DNA from 2 places in the Glutamicibacter sp. NPDC127525 genome. Region 1 is predicted to be linked to the other one. Evidence: predicted binding sites of a transcription regulator. Region 1 holds the regulator's gene; the other holds the start of a gene.
The links. The regulator LexA, encoded in region 1, represses DNA repair genes until DNA is damaged. The targets are predictions, from matches to a motif close to TCGAACANNTGTTCGA.
Positions count from the first base shown of each region.

Region 2: ruvA (Holliday junction branch migration protein RuvA) is a predicted target of LexA. The motif match lies at 1,702-1,717, and genes of this name have one in related genera.

Region 1 is NZ_JBHXVN010000003.1:40,679-47,762, reverse strand. Features, by position in the region: gene hflX (GTPase HflX) at 1-300, shown strand, start outside; gene ACFVHU_RS08250 (ATP-dependent DNA helicase) at 293-2,290, shown strand; gene ACFVHU_RS08245 (glycoside hydrolase family 76 protein) at 2,396-3,475, shown strand; gene lexA (transcriptional repressor LexA) at 3,532-4,251, opposite strand; gene ACFVHU_RS08235 (LysM peptidoglycan-binding domain-containing protein) at 4,510-4,863, shown strand; gene ACFVHU_RS08230 (histidinol-phosphate transaminase) at 4,945-6,051, shown strand; gene hisB (imidazoleglycerol-phosphate dehydratase HisB) at 6,074-6,694, shown strand; gene hisH (imidazole glycerol phosphate synthase subunit HisH) at 6,695-7,084, shown strand, end outside.
Region 2 is NZ_JBHXVN010000001.1:383,285-390,368, forward strand. Features, by position in the region: gene ruvB (Holliday junction branch migration DNA helicase RuvB) at 1-1,048, opposite strand, end outside; gene ruvA (Holliday junction branch migration protein RuvA) at 1,075-1,692, opposite strand; gene ruvC (crossover junction endodeoxyribonuclease RuvC) at 1,801-2,400, opposite strand; gene ACFVHU_RS01735 (YebC/PmpR family DNA-binding transcriptional regulator) at 2,404-3,162, opposite strand; gene pdxT (pyridoxal 5'-phosphate synthase glutaminase subunit PdxT) at 3,166-3,777, opposite strand; gene ACFVHU_RS01745 (aldo/keto reductase) at 3,937-4,770, shown strand; gene ACFVHU_RS01750 (DUF6226 family protein) at 4,814-5,449, shown strand; gene ACFVHU_RS01755 (CapA family protein) at 5,451-6,668, opposite strand; gene ACFVHU_RS01760 (M3 family metallopeptidase) at 6,745-7,084, shown strand, end outside.

The DNA.
Region 1 (7,084 bases):
GTGGCTGATCCGTTCGTTATCGAACGCATCCGCAACAAGGAATCCAACACTGTGGTTGTCTCTGCGCATACCGGTGAAGGCATCCAGGAGCTGCTGGAAAAGATCAGTTCCTCGATTCCACGCCCCGGAGTCCAGCTTGAGGTACTCATTCCCTACAACCGGGGGGATTTGATCGCCAAGCTGCACCAGAGCGAATCCGAGATCCTGGAAAGCGAACACCTGGAGGAGGGCACCCGGCTGATCGTCAAGGTGCGCGATTCCTTTGCTGCAGAGTTGGAGACCTTCAACCTTCATGGATAAGCAAGAGCAGGCCCTGGGGCTCCTGGAGGCCGCGGTCACTTCCATGGGCGGCGCCATGCGCACCGGCCAGCAGGAAATGGTCAAGCACGTGGTCAGCGCGTTGGAAGACGAAAAGCATTTGCTGGTGCAGGCCGGTACCGGAACGGGCAAGTCCATGGGCTACCTGATTCCGGCACTGGCCCACGCGCAAACCAGCGCCAAGCCAGTGATCGTCTCCACCGCGACATTGGCGCTGCAATCGCAGATTGTCGGCCGTGACGTACCGCGATTACTCGACTCGCTCAAGGGCAAGCTCTCGCGCCCGATGGATGTCGCGCTGCTCAAGGGGCGCTCGAACTACCTGTGCCAGTACAAGCTCGGCGGCGGATACCCGGATGACGAAGGCACTCTTTTTTCCATGGACGAGCCGGCAATACCTGCCGGCACCACTTACTCGCCGCTGGCTAGCGAAGTATTGAAACTGCGTGAATGGGCCGAAGAGACCGACACGGGTGACCGCGATGAACTGGTGCCCGGGGTTAGTGACAAGGCTTGGAAGCAGGTCTCGGTTTCGGCCATGGAGTGCCTCGGCTCGCAGAAGTGCCCGATGGCGGACGAATGCTTCTCGGAAATGGCGCGTGCCCGTGCCGCCGAGTCCGACGTGGTCATTACGAACCATGCGTTGCTGGCGGTTTCGGCCTTCGAGGGGCTTTCGGTTCTCCCGGACTTCGAAGTCGCGATCATCGATGAGGCCCACGAACTGCAAGATCGCGTGACCAGCTCGGTTTCGGGCGCGCTCTCCTCGCGCATGGTGCTTACCGCCGCTGGCGGTGCCAAGCGCCATTGCGGTATCAATGCGGATGAGATGGTCAAGGCCGCAAACCGCCTGGAAAAGTCGTTGACCGGGTTGCCGACAGGCTTGCTGGAACATGGTCTGCGCGAAGACATGGGCATTGCCCTGAACGACATCGTGGAGCAGGCCCGGCTGGCTCTGGCGCTGTCCAAGCCCGAAGCCAATGCACCGGCCGATGGCGGCCGCCAGACTGCCCGCTCCCAGCTGCAGGCAGTGATGGATGATGCGATTCGCATGCTCGAATCCGAAGAACGCCGCGAGGTCCTGTACACCACCCGTCCGCGGGAGTTTGTCGAAGGCCGGGGCTACGTCGAGGCCGATGAGAGCCAGCCTGCAACCTTGAACGTGGCACCGTTGTCGGTGGCCGGCAAGTTGCGCGAGGGCCTCTTCGACGGGCGCACGGTCGTATTGACCAGCGCCACCTTGGCCATTGGCTCGCAGTTCGACTCGGTAGCAGGCTCCTTGGGCCTGATGGGCGCCGGCGCTCCATCATGGACCGGCGTAGATGTTGGCAGCCCTTTCGATTACCCCAAGCAGGGCATCCTCTACGTGGCCAAGCACCTGCCCAAGCCAGGACGCCAACTGGCGGCGGAGACGCTGGATGAGATCGAGGATCTCATCAAGGCCTCCGGTGGCGGCGCCTTGGCGCTGTTCACTTCCAAGCGTTCCGCCGAGGAAGCGGCAAGCATCTTGCGCGAGCGCCTGGACGTGGAAATCTTGTGCCAGGGTGAAGCCAGCATGAAGTCGCTGGTCGAACAGTTCAGCAGCGAACGCGACACCTGCCTGTTTGGAACCATGACCTTGTGGCAGGGCGTGGACGTGCCAGGCGATTCTTGCCGGCTGGTCATCATCGACAAGATTCCTTTCCCGCGCCCGGATGATCCTATCTCCAAGGCCCGTTCCGAGGACGTGGCCAAGCATGGCGGAAATGGCTTCATGCAGGTTGCCGCCACCCATGCGGCGATTCGCCTGGCCCAGGGTGCTGGGCGCTTGATTCGTTCGGTCGGGGATAAGGGCGTTGTGGCGATCCTTGATTCGCGCATGGCCACGGCGCGGTATGGCAGCTTCTTGAAAGCTACCCTGCCTCCGATGTGGCCGACTGTCGATAAGAAGGTCATCACTGGTGTTCTCAAGCGATTGAACCCGGGCGGGAAATAGCCGCAACCAGAATATGAACTTGAGCTGTCCTTCGGGACAGCTCAAGTTCTTTAACCGGTACCAGCATGATGCTTCCAGATGCACTAAGGTCTGTGACAAGAACTGATGAAGCTCGAATCGGAAGGCACCATGGAGTCCATGCAGGATTTGGCGCACCAAGCCGCGATCGACACCCACCAGCGGTTCGGGCATCGCCTCATGGGGTTGCCCGGAACGTGGATTGGACAGAGCTACAGCAGAGCGCATCGGTTGCGCGACGGAAGCATGCTCAGCAATCTCAATGGTTTCGCGCACCCGCTTGCGGAGTGGAACTATTGGTGGCAGGCGCACTATCTGGATGCCATCATCGATGAGGGCCGATCGTACTGGGACGAAGGCAACGAACACCGGGCGCGCGAAGCGCTTGCCCGGGCCAACGGCCTATTGCGCGGCATTCGAATTCGAAACTTCGGGATCTTGCCCAACTACTTCTTCGACGACATGGCTTGGCTTGCCCTGGCCAGCGGCCGCCTGTCAAAGTTCACGCAGCTGGCGACGGGGCACAAGAGCCGTCCTGCCGAGGCGGCAGTTCGGACGCTGGGACGGCAGCTCCATGCCGGCATGGATGGGGTGCTGGACGGCGGCCTGTACTGGTCCAGAAAGCGGGATTTCAAGAACACGCCAGCCAACGCGCCGGCGGCACTGTTCTTTGCCCGTACCGGGGAGAAAGAGACCGCGCGAGAGCTTCTCCAGTGGCTGGAAAAGAATCTGTTCAGCGTGGAGCGAGGACTGTATCTGGACGGACTTCGGTTGACCACGCAGGGACACGCCGTGGAACCAGCGGTCTACACCTATAACCAGGGCCTGGTGCTCGGGGCATTGCTTGAGCTTGGCGAGCCTGCTGATCTGGCTCACGCTAAAGTACTGATCGATGCCACCACGAAATCGCTGTCAACTGCTGCCGGGGTCCTCTCGTTCAACAGCGGGGGAGACGGCAACCTGTTCGCGGGGATACTCTGCCGATATCTGGCCCTCGCCGGTAATGATGTCCGCTTGGAAGCCCGGAGCCGGGAGCAGGCCAGGAGGCTGGTCATGGCAACGGCGCGCCATCTGGCTGACCAGGAACCACGCCGGCTTTCGGCGGCAATCCAACGCTGGATGATCTTCTCGGCGGCCGCTCAATTCGAGTTGAACGCCGGCCAATAGCGGGTTAAACGAGAATTGCGCTGGTGCCAAGCACCAGCGCAATGACCGTACGTATTCTAGAGCGAGCGCATCACCGAGACGACGCGTCCCATGATCGTTGCGGCATCACCCAAAATTGGTTCGTAGCGCGAGTTCTGCGGAAGCAGCCAGATATGCCCGTCACGCTGCCGGAAAGTCTTTACCGTGGCTTCTTCATCGAGCAGGGCAGCTACGATGTCGCCGTTGTCCGCCGTCTGCTGGCGGCGGACAACTACCCAGTCGCCATCGCAAATCGCAGCGTCAACCATTGAATCGCCGGAAACCTTGAGCATGAACAGTTCGCCGTGGCCTACGAGCTGACGAGGCAACGAGAAAACATCTTCGACGGACTGTTCGGCAAGGATCGGACCGCCGGCAGCGATACGGCCAACCAGGGGAACCATGGTGGTGTCAGCGGAAGTGCTCAATTCAATGATCTTGGCGTCTTCGCTGGCATCTGGCTCGACCGGCTTCGAAACTTCGGCCTTCTCGGCGTCTTCGGCCAGCTGCAGAGGCAGCAGGATTTCCATTGCGCGCGGACGGCGTGGATCTCGACGGATATAGCCGAGCTTTTCCAGCTGGCTCAGCTGGTGGGTGACGCTCGAAAGGCTCTTGAGCCCCACTGCGTCACCAATCTCACGCATCGATGGTGGATAACCGTTCTTGCCGATTGACCGCTGGATCGTCTCCAGGATCTTCTTTTGGCGAATCGTCAGCGAACGTGCATTCGATCGGGGAGTGCGTTGTGAAGCTGACATGAGATTTTGCCTTCCCTAGCAATCATTCGAAAGTTCGTAAGCCCAAACTGTCGGCGCTAGATGGTGAGATGTTTTCATTGCTCGTCTACTTCGAAATCTTAGTAGATAAGCGAGCTTCTTTCAAAGATTTGTTCGAAAACTTCTGGACAAGTTCCGCAAACCTCTGTTAGAACAGATATACGAGGTTCGAACAAGTTTTCGAATCTGCGCTTTCGAATACAAATTCGCATCACTTGAATTTCTTGAGGAGACAAAGTCATGGCAACCGTCGCACTTGACTCAAATCAGACCCAGGCACCACTGAAGATCCGCATCAACCGTCGCGGATGGGCCGTGCTTGTGGGTATGCCCATTTTCGCACTCACCATCGCCGCAGCTTTCTTCATCTCCATGTTTGCCTCTGACGCGCATGCCGCAGCCGATACTCCTGTTGGAGTCGGAACCGTTGATGTCACCGTTATTCCAGGGGATACGCTGTGGAGCCTGGCCCGGGATTACGCCACCGGTTACGAAGTCACCTCGGCAGTGGGCCACATCGCCGAACTCAATGCCCTGACCGGCAGCGAAATCCAGGTTGGCGAAACCTTGTCGATTCCGGTCCTTGCCGGCTAGCTTCCCCAGCCTGCTTCGAGTTTGTTACCTGTGGCCGTAGCGGATTCACCGGCAGGCGCGCTGCGCACGTAGACTTGATGCGTGAATGACCGCAGTGAACTTTTGAGGCAGCTGCCCTTGCGTGAGAATCTCCGCGGGCTATCCCCTTATGGCGCACCACAAATTGACGTGCCCATCCAGCTGAACGTCAACGAGAACACCCATCCGTTGCCACCGACAGTCGTCGATGCCATTGCACAAGAGGTGGCCAAGGCGGCGGCAACGTTGAACCGGTATCCGGACCGCGAGTTCACCGAGCTTCGCGAACTCCTAGCCGATTACCTCGGCCACTCGCTCACCAAGGACAATATCTGGGCCGCTAACGGTTCCAATGAAATCCTGCAGCAAATCCTGCAAGCCTTTGGCGGCCCCGGCCGTGCCGTGATGAGCTTCGGCCCAACCTACTCCATGTACCCGCTGCTTGCCAGTGGTACTGACACGAAATATATCGCCGGTGAACGCGCCGCAGATTTCACGTTGTCCGCCGATTCCGCAGCCGCACAGGTTCGCGAGCACAAGCCGAACATCGTTTTCCTCTGCTCTCCGAATAACCCCACCGGCACGGCCCTTGGCCTGGACGTCATCACCGCGGTATATGAAGCCATGAGCGAGCATAACGGCATGGTGATCGTGGATGAGGCGTACGCCGAGTTCTCCTTGGCCAGCACCACCTCGGCGCTGAGCCTGCTCGAAGGCCGCCAGCGGCTGATTGTCTCGCGCACCATGTCCAAGGCTTTCGGCCTGGCCGGTGCGCGCGTAGGCTACCTGGCCGCTGCGCCAGAAGTCACCGATGCCATCCGCTTGGTGCGACTGCCGTACCACCTGTCGGCAGTGACCCAGGCAACCGCCATCGCGGCCTTGAAGAACATCGAGTTGCTGTTGGCCCAGGTCGAGGACATCAAGTCCCAGCGGGACCGCATCGTCGCGCGCCTGAAGGAACTTGGCCTCAAGCCATCGGTCTCCGACTCCAACTTCGTCTTCTTCGGTGGCGTCGAAGACCCCCACAAGATTTGGGAAGGCCTGTTGGAAGCCGGCATCATCATCCGCGACAATGGAATCCCGGGAACCTTGCGTGTTACGGCAGGAACCGAATCGGAAACCACAGCCTTCTTGGAACGACTTGCCGAACTGCTCGGCTCGCAGAAGTAATCAAAGACAAGCGAAGGAAGACATGTCTGCCGAATTGATTGGCGCACGTCGCGCCCGCATGGAACGCGTGACCAGCGAATCGTCAGTATTCGTTGAACTGGACCTCGATGGCACCGGTGTCTCTGAGATCAGCACCTCGGTGCCGTTCTACGACCACATGCTGACTGCGCTATCCAAGCATTCGCTCATCGATCTCACCGTGCGTGCCACCGGCGATACCCACATCGACGTTCACCACACCGTCGAGGACACCGCGATCACCATTGGAGAAGTACTGCGCGTGGCACTGGGCAACAAGGCCGGCATCCGCCGCTTCGGCACCTCCTACGCTCCACTGGACGAAGCTCTGTCCCGTTCGGTAGTCGATGTGTCGGGCCGGCCATACCTCGTGCACTCCGGCGAGCCTGCGGGCCAGGAATACCACCTGATCGGTGGTCACTTCACCGGTTCGATGACCCGTCACGTCTTCGAAGCCATCACTTTCCACGCACAGATCTGTGCTCACATCGAGGTGCTCTCGGGTCGCGACCCGCACCACATCGTTGAAGCGCAGTTCAAGTCCTTCGCGCGCGCATTGCGCGAAGCGGTAGAGCGCGATGAGCGCATGGGCGACAAGATCCCATCCACGAAGGGTGCACTGTAAGTGGAAAAGAAAACAGTAGTTGTCCTGGATTATGGTTCCGGCAACGTCCGCTCCGCTGTGCGCGCTTTGGAAGCCGCCGGCGCCGAAGTGGAACTGACCGCAGATCCGAAGAAGATCGTGGCCGCCGACGGCCTGGTAGTCCCCGGTGTTGGCGCCTACGCCTCGGTCATGGAGCAGCTGGCCAAAACCGGTTCCCTGCGCTGGATCGGTCGCCGCATTGCCGGGGGCCTGCCGGTTTTGGGTATCTGCGTGGGACACCAGGTCTTCTTTGAAGAAGGCGTGGAACACGGTGTGAAAACCGAAGGCATTGGCGAATGGCCGGGCAAGGTTGAACGCCTGCAGTCAGATGTCATCCCGCACATGGGCTGGAACACGGTACGCCCGCCGGAG
Region 2 (7,084 bases), on a different contig from region 1:
AATCCTCATCGTTTTCATAGCTTTGCGCACTGGCGAAGATGGCATCCTTTGGCATCGCCAAGCCCAAATGCGCCCAGGCTCCGGGCATGGCAATACGACCGCGCGGGGTCCGGCCCATCAGCCCTTCACGCACCAGGTATGGCTCTGCGACAGTTTCGACGGTTTCGGTTTCTTCACCCACGGCGATGGCCAGGGTCGATAGCCCCACCGGTCCCCCGCCGAATTTGGTGCACAAGGCTTCGAGCACACCCCGGTCCAGGCGATCAAGGCCACGTGCATCGACCTCGTACATGTCCAAGGCGGCCTCGGCCGCTTGGGCATCGATCTCTTCGAGCTTATGCACCAGCGCCCAGTCACGCACGCGGCGCAGCAGGCGGTTGGCGATACGGGGCGTACCGCGGGAGCGTCCGGCGATCTCGGTGAACGCGGCCGAAGTGACGCTCAGATCAAGCATCATGGCCGAACGGCGCAAAACCAGTTCAAGCTCCTTGACCGCGTAGAACTCCAGATGGCCAGTGAAGCCGAAGCGGTCACGCAACGGGCCGGGCAATAGTCCGGCGCGCGTGGTTGCGCCAACGAGAGTGAAGGGCGGAAGCTCCAGCGGAATGGCCGTGGCGCCGGCGCCCTTTCCGACGATGATATCTACGCGGAAGTCTTCCATGGCCATGTAGAGCATTTCCTCGGCCGGCCGGGACATGCGGTGGATTTCATCGAGGAACAGCACCTCGCCTTCGGTCAGCGACGAGAGGATCGCGGCCAAGTCACCGGCATGCTGGATCGCTGGGCCGGAGGAAATGCGCAATGGCGCGTTCATCTCGGCGGCGATAATCATCGACAAGGTGGTCTTGCCCAGGCCCGGCGGGCCAGAGAGCAGAACGTGGTCCGCGGTGCGTTCGCGGATTTTCGCTGCTTCAAGCACCAGCGAGAGCTGCTGGCGCACTCGGGACTGGCCCACGAAGTCGTCGAGGTTCCGCGGGCGCAGGGCCGCTTCGATTACCCGTTCCTCGGGTTCGCTGCCGGCATTCGTGAGCCCGGTGGAGTCATTCATGATCAGTTGATCCTCTCGCAGACCGCTTAGGCGCGGGTTCCGCTGGACATGCTGCGCAGTGCAGCACGCAAGATTTCTGCGACGTTGCCGGTGGCAACGACATCTGGATCAGCCTTGGACAGCGATTTCAGGGTGCTGGTTGCATCCTTTTCGCTCCAGCCCAGGCCGGTCAGCGCCTCGATCACCTGCGGTTCCCAGACGCTCGCGTTGCCGCCGCCGGAAACCGGAGCCACTGGCGCGCCAGTCGGGATCAGCTTGCCGTTCAGTTCCAGCACGATGCGGCTCGCGCCCTTGGGGCCAATGCCCGATACCTTGGTGAAAGCGGCGGTGTCCTTGGTGTTCGCCGCGATGCGGACTTCCTCCGGAGAGTGCACCGCCAAGATGGCCAAGCCTGTGCGCGGCCCGATGCCCGATACGGAAACCAGGACCTCGAAGACATCGCGTTCCTCAGCGGTAGCGAAGCCGAAGAGGGTCATCGAATCCTCGCGGACCACCATGGAGGTGAATACCGTTGCCTCGCGTCCTGCCTGCAGGGTGGACAGCGTCCCGGGGGTGGCATTGACCAGCATCCCGAAGCCGTTAACGTCAATTACCGCGGTATTCAGGGCTACCGCCTGCACGGTGCCGGTCAATGAGCTGATCATGCCACTCCTTGGGATATATGTTCGATCGAACCCAGTTTATCGAAGATACCTACGAATATCGATCCGCCGCGTTCCCCGGTGGGTCGGGGCCGCTGCCGTGCTGGCCGGCTAGCGGCGCACTGCACGGCGCTTGGCCGACGCCTCGGCGGCAATCCACGCCTGCTGCGCACCGGTCAGCTGCGACGAACCACCGGCATTAGCCGCGGAGGCCGAGGCATTCGAGCCGGTGGCCGCACCGCGCCAGCCGTGGGTAATCGCCAAGGCCACCGCATCAGCGGCGTCGGCAGGCTTAGGCGGTTCATCGAGCCGGCAGATCTTGGCAACCATCTTGCCGATCGCCGCCTTGGTGGCCTGTCCCGAACCGGTAACCGCCGCCTTGACCTCGGTCGGCGTGTGCAGGGCCACGGGTATTCCGCGTCGCGCTGCCGCGGTGATGACAACGCCGGTGACCTGCGCGGTGCCGATGACCGTGGAGACGTTCGCCGATGCGAACACGCGTTCCAAGGCGAGCACATCGGGCTGATGCAGATCCAGCCATTCGTCGATGGCGTTGGCGATCTTCAAGAGCCGGGCATCGAGCGGAGTGCCCGGAGGGGTGCCGGCGACGGTGACGTCGACCAGCGAAACTTGCCTGTTTGCGGCGACGTCGACCACGGCAAGACCGCAACGGGTCAGGCCGGGATCGACGCCAACAACACGTAAGGCCAAGCCTTACTGCTCTTCGTCCAGCGCGGCGCGAACCTCGTCGGACAGATCAGCGTTGGTGTAGATGCCCTGGACATCATCCAGTTCTTCCAGCGCGTCGTAGAGCTTGAGGAACTTGCGAGCTCCTTCAACGTCCAGGTCGACCTTCATCGATGGAATGAATTCCATTTCGTCGGACTCGTAGGCGATGTCCGCTTCATCCAGCGCAGCGGCCACAGCGCGCAGGTCCGAAGGGTCGCAGACGATGGCGAAGTTCTCGTCCTCGTCCATGATCTCGTCGGCACCGGCGTCCAGCACGACCATCAGCAGGTCGTCTTCGGTCAGCTCGCCCTTGGGCAGGCGGACAACGCCCTGGCGGTTGAACAGGTAGGCGACCGAACCCGGGTCGGCGATGGTGCCGCCGTTGCGGGTGATGCCCACGCGCACCTCGGAGGCTGCACGGTTCTTGTTGTCGGTCAGGCACTCGATCAGCAGGGCCGAGCCCTGCGGGCCGCGTGCTTCATAGATGATCTCGGTGTAGTCGACGACCTCGCCGGTCAGGCCTGCGCCGCGCTTGACGGCGCGGTCGATGTTGTTGATCGGCACGGAGTTCTTCTTGGCCTTGCTGACAGCAAGTTCCAGTGCCGGGTTGCCGGCCATGTCGGCGCCGCCGGCACGGGCGGCAACTTCAATGCCCTTGATGAATTTTGCGAAGGCCTTGGCGCGCTTGGCGTCGATCGCGGCCTTCTTGTGCTTGGTAGTTGCCCATTTGGAGTGGCCTGACATGCTTTAAGCGTCTCCTCGCGTGAGATTGATGAAAAATTGGTGGATAGCGGTGCTGCCGGTGACTTCCGGGTGAAAGCTGGTTGCCAACAATTTTCCCTGGCGTACTGCAACAATTCTACCCTGTTCGTGATCCGTCCCCGCTTGAACGGTGCTGATCACTTGCACGTCCGGGCCAATTTGCACGGCTTCCGGTGCGCGGATGAACACCGCTTCGAGATTTTGCCCGTTGAAGTCCAGCTGGTGCTCGAATGAGTCGATCTGGCGCCCGAACGCGTTGCGCTTGACCGTCATGTCGATGCCGCCGAAGCTTTGCTGTACCGCGCCATCTCGCGAGATTGCAGGGTTCTCGATGCGATCGGCCAGCATGATCATTCCGGCGCAGGAGCCGTAGGCTGGCATGCCTGCTGCGATGCGCTCCTTGATGGGACCAGCTAGCCCGTAGTTGCGGGACAGCCGGTCAATCACCGAGGACTCGCCGCCGGGAATCACCAGCGCGTCAACCTGCTCCAAATCGACGACGGTGCGCACCATGTGCGTGCGCTGCCCGAGCCGTTCCAAAGAGGCCAGATGTTCGCGGAAATCCCCTTGCAGAGCGAGGACGCCTATTTTCGGCATGGTTCTAACCTTCATGGTGTTCAGTGGTTGGCAGCACGAAAAATGCGCCGAAATAACGTTAAACCCAGAGACGCCGTGCGCCTGTTTTGTTTCCCGGTGTGTCGCGGATTCTTCGACGCCGCCTCCCGGCAAGTGGTGGAACTTGGTAGGTTCAAGGACATGATTGCTGATATTTCTTCCCTCGAACTTGCCGGTGGCGTGAGCATGCCCTCGATCGGTTTGGGCACGTGGCCCATGCGTGGATACGAGGCGGCCGCAGCGGTGCTGTCCGCCCTCGACGTGGGCTACCGCCGCATTGATACAGCGGAGAACTACGAGAATGAGGACGCCGTGGGCAAGGCCCTGGCACAGAGCCGGCTTCATCGCGATGAAATTTTCGTAACCACCAAATTCAACAAGCAATGGCATTCGACCCAAGGCGTGCGCCAGGCGTTGGAGAACTCCCTGGACCGCTTGGGTCTTGAGTATGTGGATCTGTTCTTGATCCACTGGCCCAACCCCCCGCAGAACACCTATGTCGAAGCCTTCACTGAGCTGGGCAAACTAGTAGACGAGGGCAAGATCCGGGCTGCGGGAGTCTCGAACTTCAAGCCCTACCAGCTGCAGAACGTCCTGGATTCGGGGCTCGTGCCGGCGCTGAACCAGATCCAGGTTGATCCTGAACGGCAAAGCGTCGATTGGCAAGGTTTCAACACCGAGCATGGCGTTCGGACCGAATCCTATTCCCCGCTGGGACGCAAGAAATCTGGACTCCTTTCACATCCTGCCCTGGTCCGGATCGCCCAAGCGCATGGGAAGAGCAGCGCGCAGGTGACCTTGCGCTGGCATGTCCAGTCCGGGCGGGCAGCGGCACCGAAATCGGCAGACCAGCGGCGGCAGAGCGAGAACCTGGACATTTTCGACTTCCAGCTCACCCAGGCGGAAATGGCCGCCATCAATGCCATGGATACCGGTGCTGGCCCCTTCACCGATTCGGATGAGTTCGGGCACTGAATTCCCGCAATACCTGCATGCGGCAGAAACGGAGAACCCAAACATGCTTCACGGCTACCAGCGCCCAGATATCGAAGTGGCGGATTACTTCGACGAGCACGGTGCGCTGATCCCCTATGGCCAGCGCTGGGATGAGCAGCCTCCAGCGGAGAGCTATTCGCTGACCTCCCATGTGCAACGCTTTGCCCCGGTGCCGCAGGTAGCCCAGGCGTTGCTGGATTGCCTGCGCGAGCAGTTCGAGGTGCGTTGCTTCGAAGATCCCGGGCTGGCCAGGCAAATGCGGATTCAACCGGGCCATGTGGTGCGCTCTGTTCGCGTATTTCCGATGGATTCGCGCTGCGCGCCACTGGGCATGGTCTTCACCACGTTTCCCGCGGTGCACCTGGAGCTCGGCGCGTTGTACCGCGCGACATTTCCGCCGTGCGGCTGCGATGGATGCGACGAAGTTGTCCCAGAAATCCTTGAGGAACTCGAGATCCAGGTGAGTGCCGCCGCGTCCGGAGGATTCGGCGAGTTCCTGGATCGAGGCATGGACCGCCTCGTGCACTGTTTCGACGTTGACCGGACAGGATTCGGCGAGCAGTCCCGCGGCCTCGAAGACATATCGCCGGCACGGCTAGCCAGAGCACGCGCAATTCTTCCCTCAAGCCGCGTGTGGGCACCTTGGCCATTGCGCTAGGTCAGTCCAGCGTCCACTCTCGAAGTCCGTCGTCGAATGCGCCATAGGCATTCACTGTGGCCTCGCTGCGCTTCAAGGAGGCTTTTGCTTCATCTTCCCGTATGCATCCAGCAGCATCGAAGACTTGGCACCAGGCCACAGGTTCATTTGAGAGCTGGTGCGGTACCCACCGCAATTCGCTGACATCCCATTCGCCGGGCGCTCCCTGGGTAAACGTTGCCTTTACGCTGATGCCTTCGCGGTTGAGAATGGTTGGTGTGGCGTGTTTTGCCACGGAATTGCCCAAACCGTAGACGATCCAGGTTCCGTCGTGCTTCTCAATGGGCAATACCGAGTGGGTGTGGTGCATGTAGATGAAATCGAAGACACCGGACTCTGCCAAGGCTCGACCGAGCCTTTTCTGGGACGCTGTCGGTTCGGTGCTGTATTCAGCCCCATCGTGCACGGCAGCCACGACGATGTCCGCTCCCGCCTTGCGCGTTGCCTTGCCCCTGGCGATCAGTTGCTGCGCATCCACCCCGGTATCGACTTGCCAGTCAGCTTCTTCCGGCAAGCCATTGAGCGAATAGGTGCTGGTTACTACACCGAGCTTCACGCCTTCCATGTCCAGGATCGATGGCTTCTCGGATTCTTTTTCACTGCGGTAGGAGCCGGTCGCGAAAAGCCCATTCGCTTCCAGAGCGTCCAGCGTTCGCTCTACTCCGGCCGTCCCGGCATCTACCGTGTGATTGGTGGCAGTGGTGCATCCGTCGTAGCCAATAGCGCCGAGGTCGGCCAGGATTCGATCTGGGACCGTGAACCGCGGATACCCCGAATACGGAGGGACACCAATCGGTGTTTCCAGATTGCATAGCGCCACATCTGCGTCCTGGACATAGGGTGCCAGGCCCGCAAGCAAGGGGCTGAAATCGTAGTCGCCGCCGTTGCCCGTTTCCGCTCCAGCCGCTTGCTTCGCTTCATCCAATAGCTGCGGATGCAGCAGTACATCGCCGGTAACCATCAGCGATAGCTCTTCGGGTGCCGAAGGTGCGGCCGAGGCATCCGCTATGGCTGAACTCGGAGCCGGTTCCGGCGAGGCAGGAACGCTGGCCTGGACGGAAGGCTGCGGGGTTGCTGGTTCTGCGTGATCGCTTGGGACTGCAGAGCAACCGCCAATCAGCAATGCGGCCAGCAGCGTTGAGCTCAGCGGAAGAAATGCAGGCAGTGCACGTTGGGGCATGCATCGAGCCTAGCTCAGCTGGGCATCTGGGGTGTAAATGCAAGCTAAATCACGTTTTCCATGAAAACCTAGGCCTATGCAAAACCCGCTTCTGACTCCCAGTACCAGGCCCTACCAATGGCCAGCCTTCGACCAGCTCACCGCTGAGCATTACCTGGAGGCAGTCCGGCTCGGCGCAGCCGAACAGCGTGAGGAGCTGCAGCGCATCATCGACGATGCCCAGGCTCCCACTTTTGAGAACACTTTCTTGGCGCTGGAAGCCAGCGGGCAGACCCTGCGCCGTGCGCTCATGACGTATTTCTCGGTGATTTCCGCCCACGGCACCGAAGAGCTGCGGGCGATTCAGTCGGAGATTTCTTCGATCTGGACTAGGCAAGAAGATGAGATTTACCTAAACCAAACCTTGTACTTGCGTC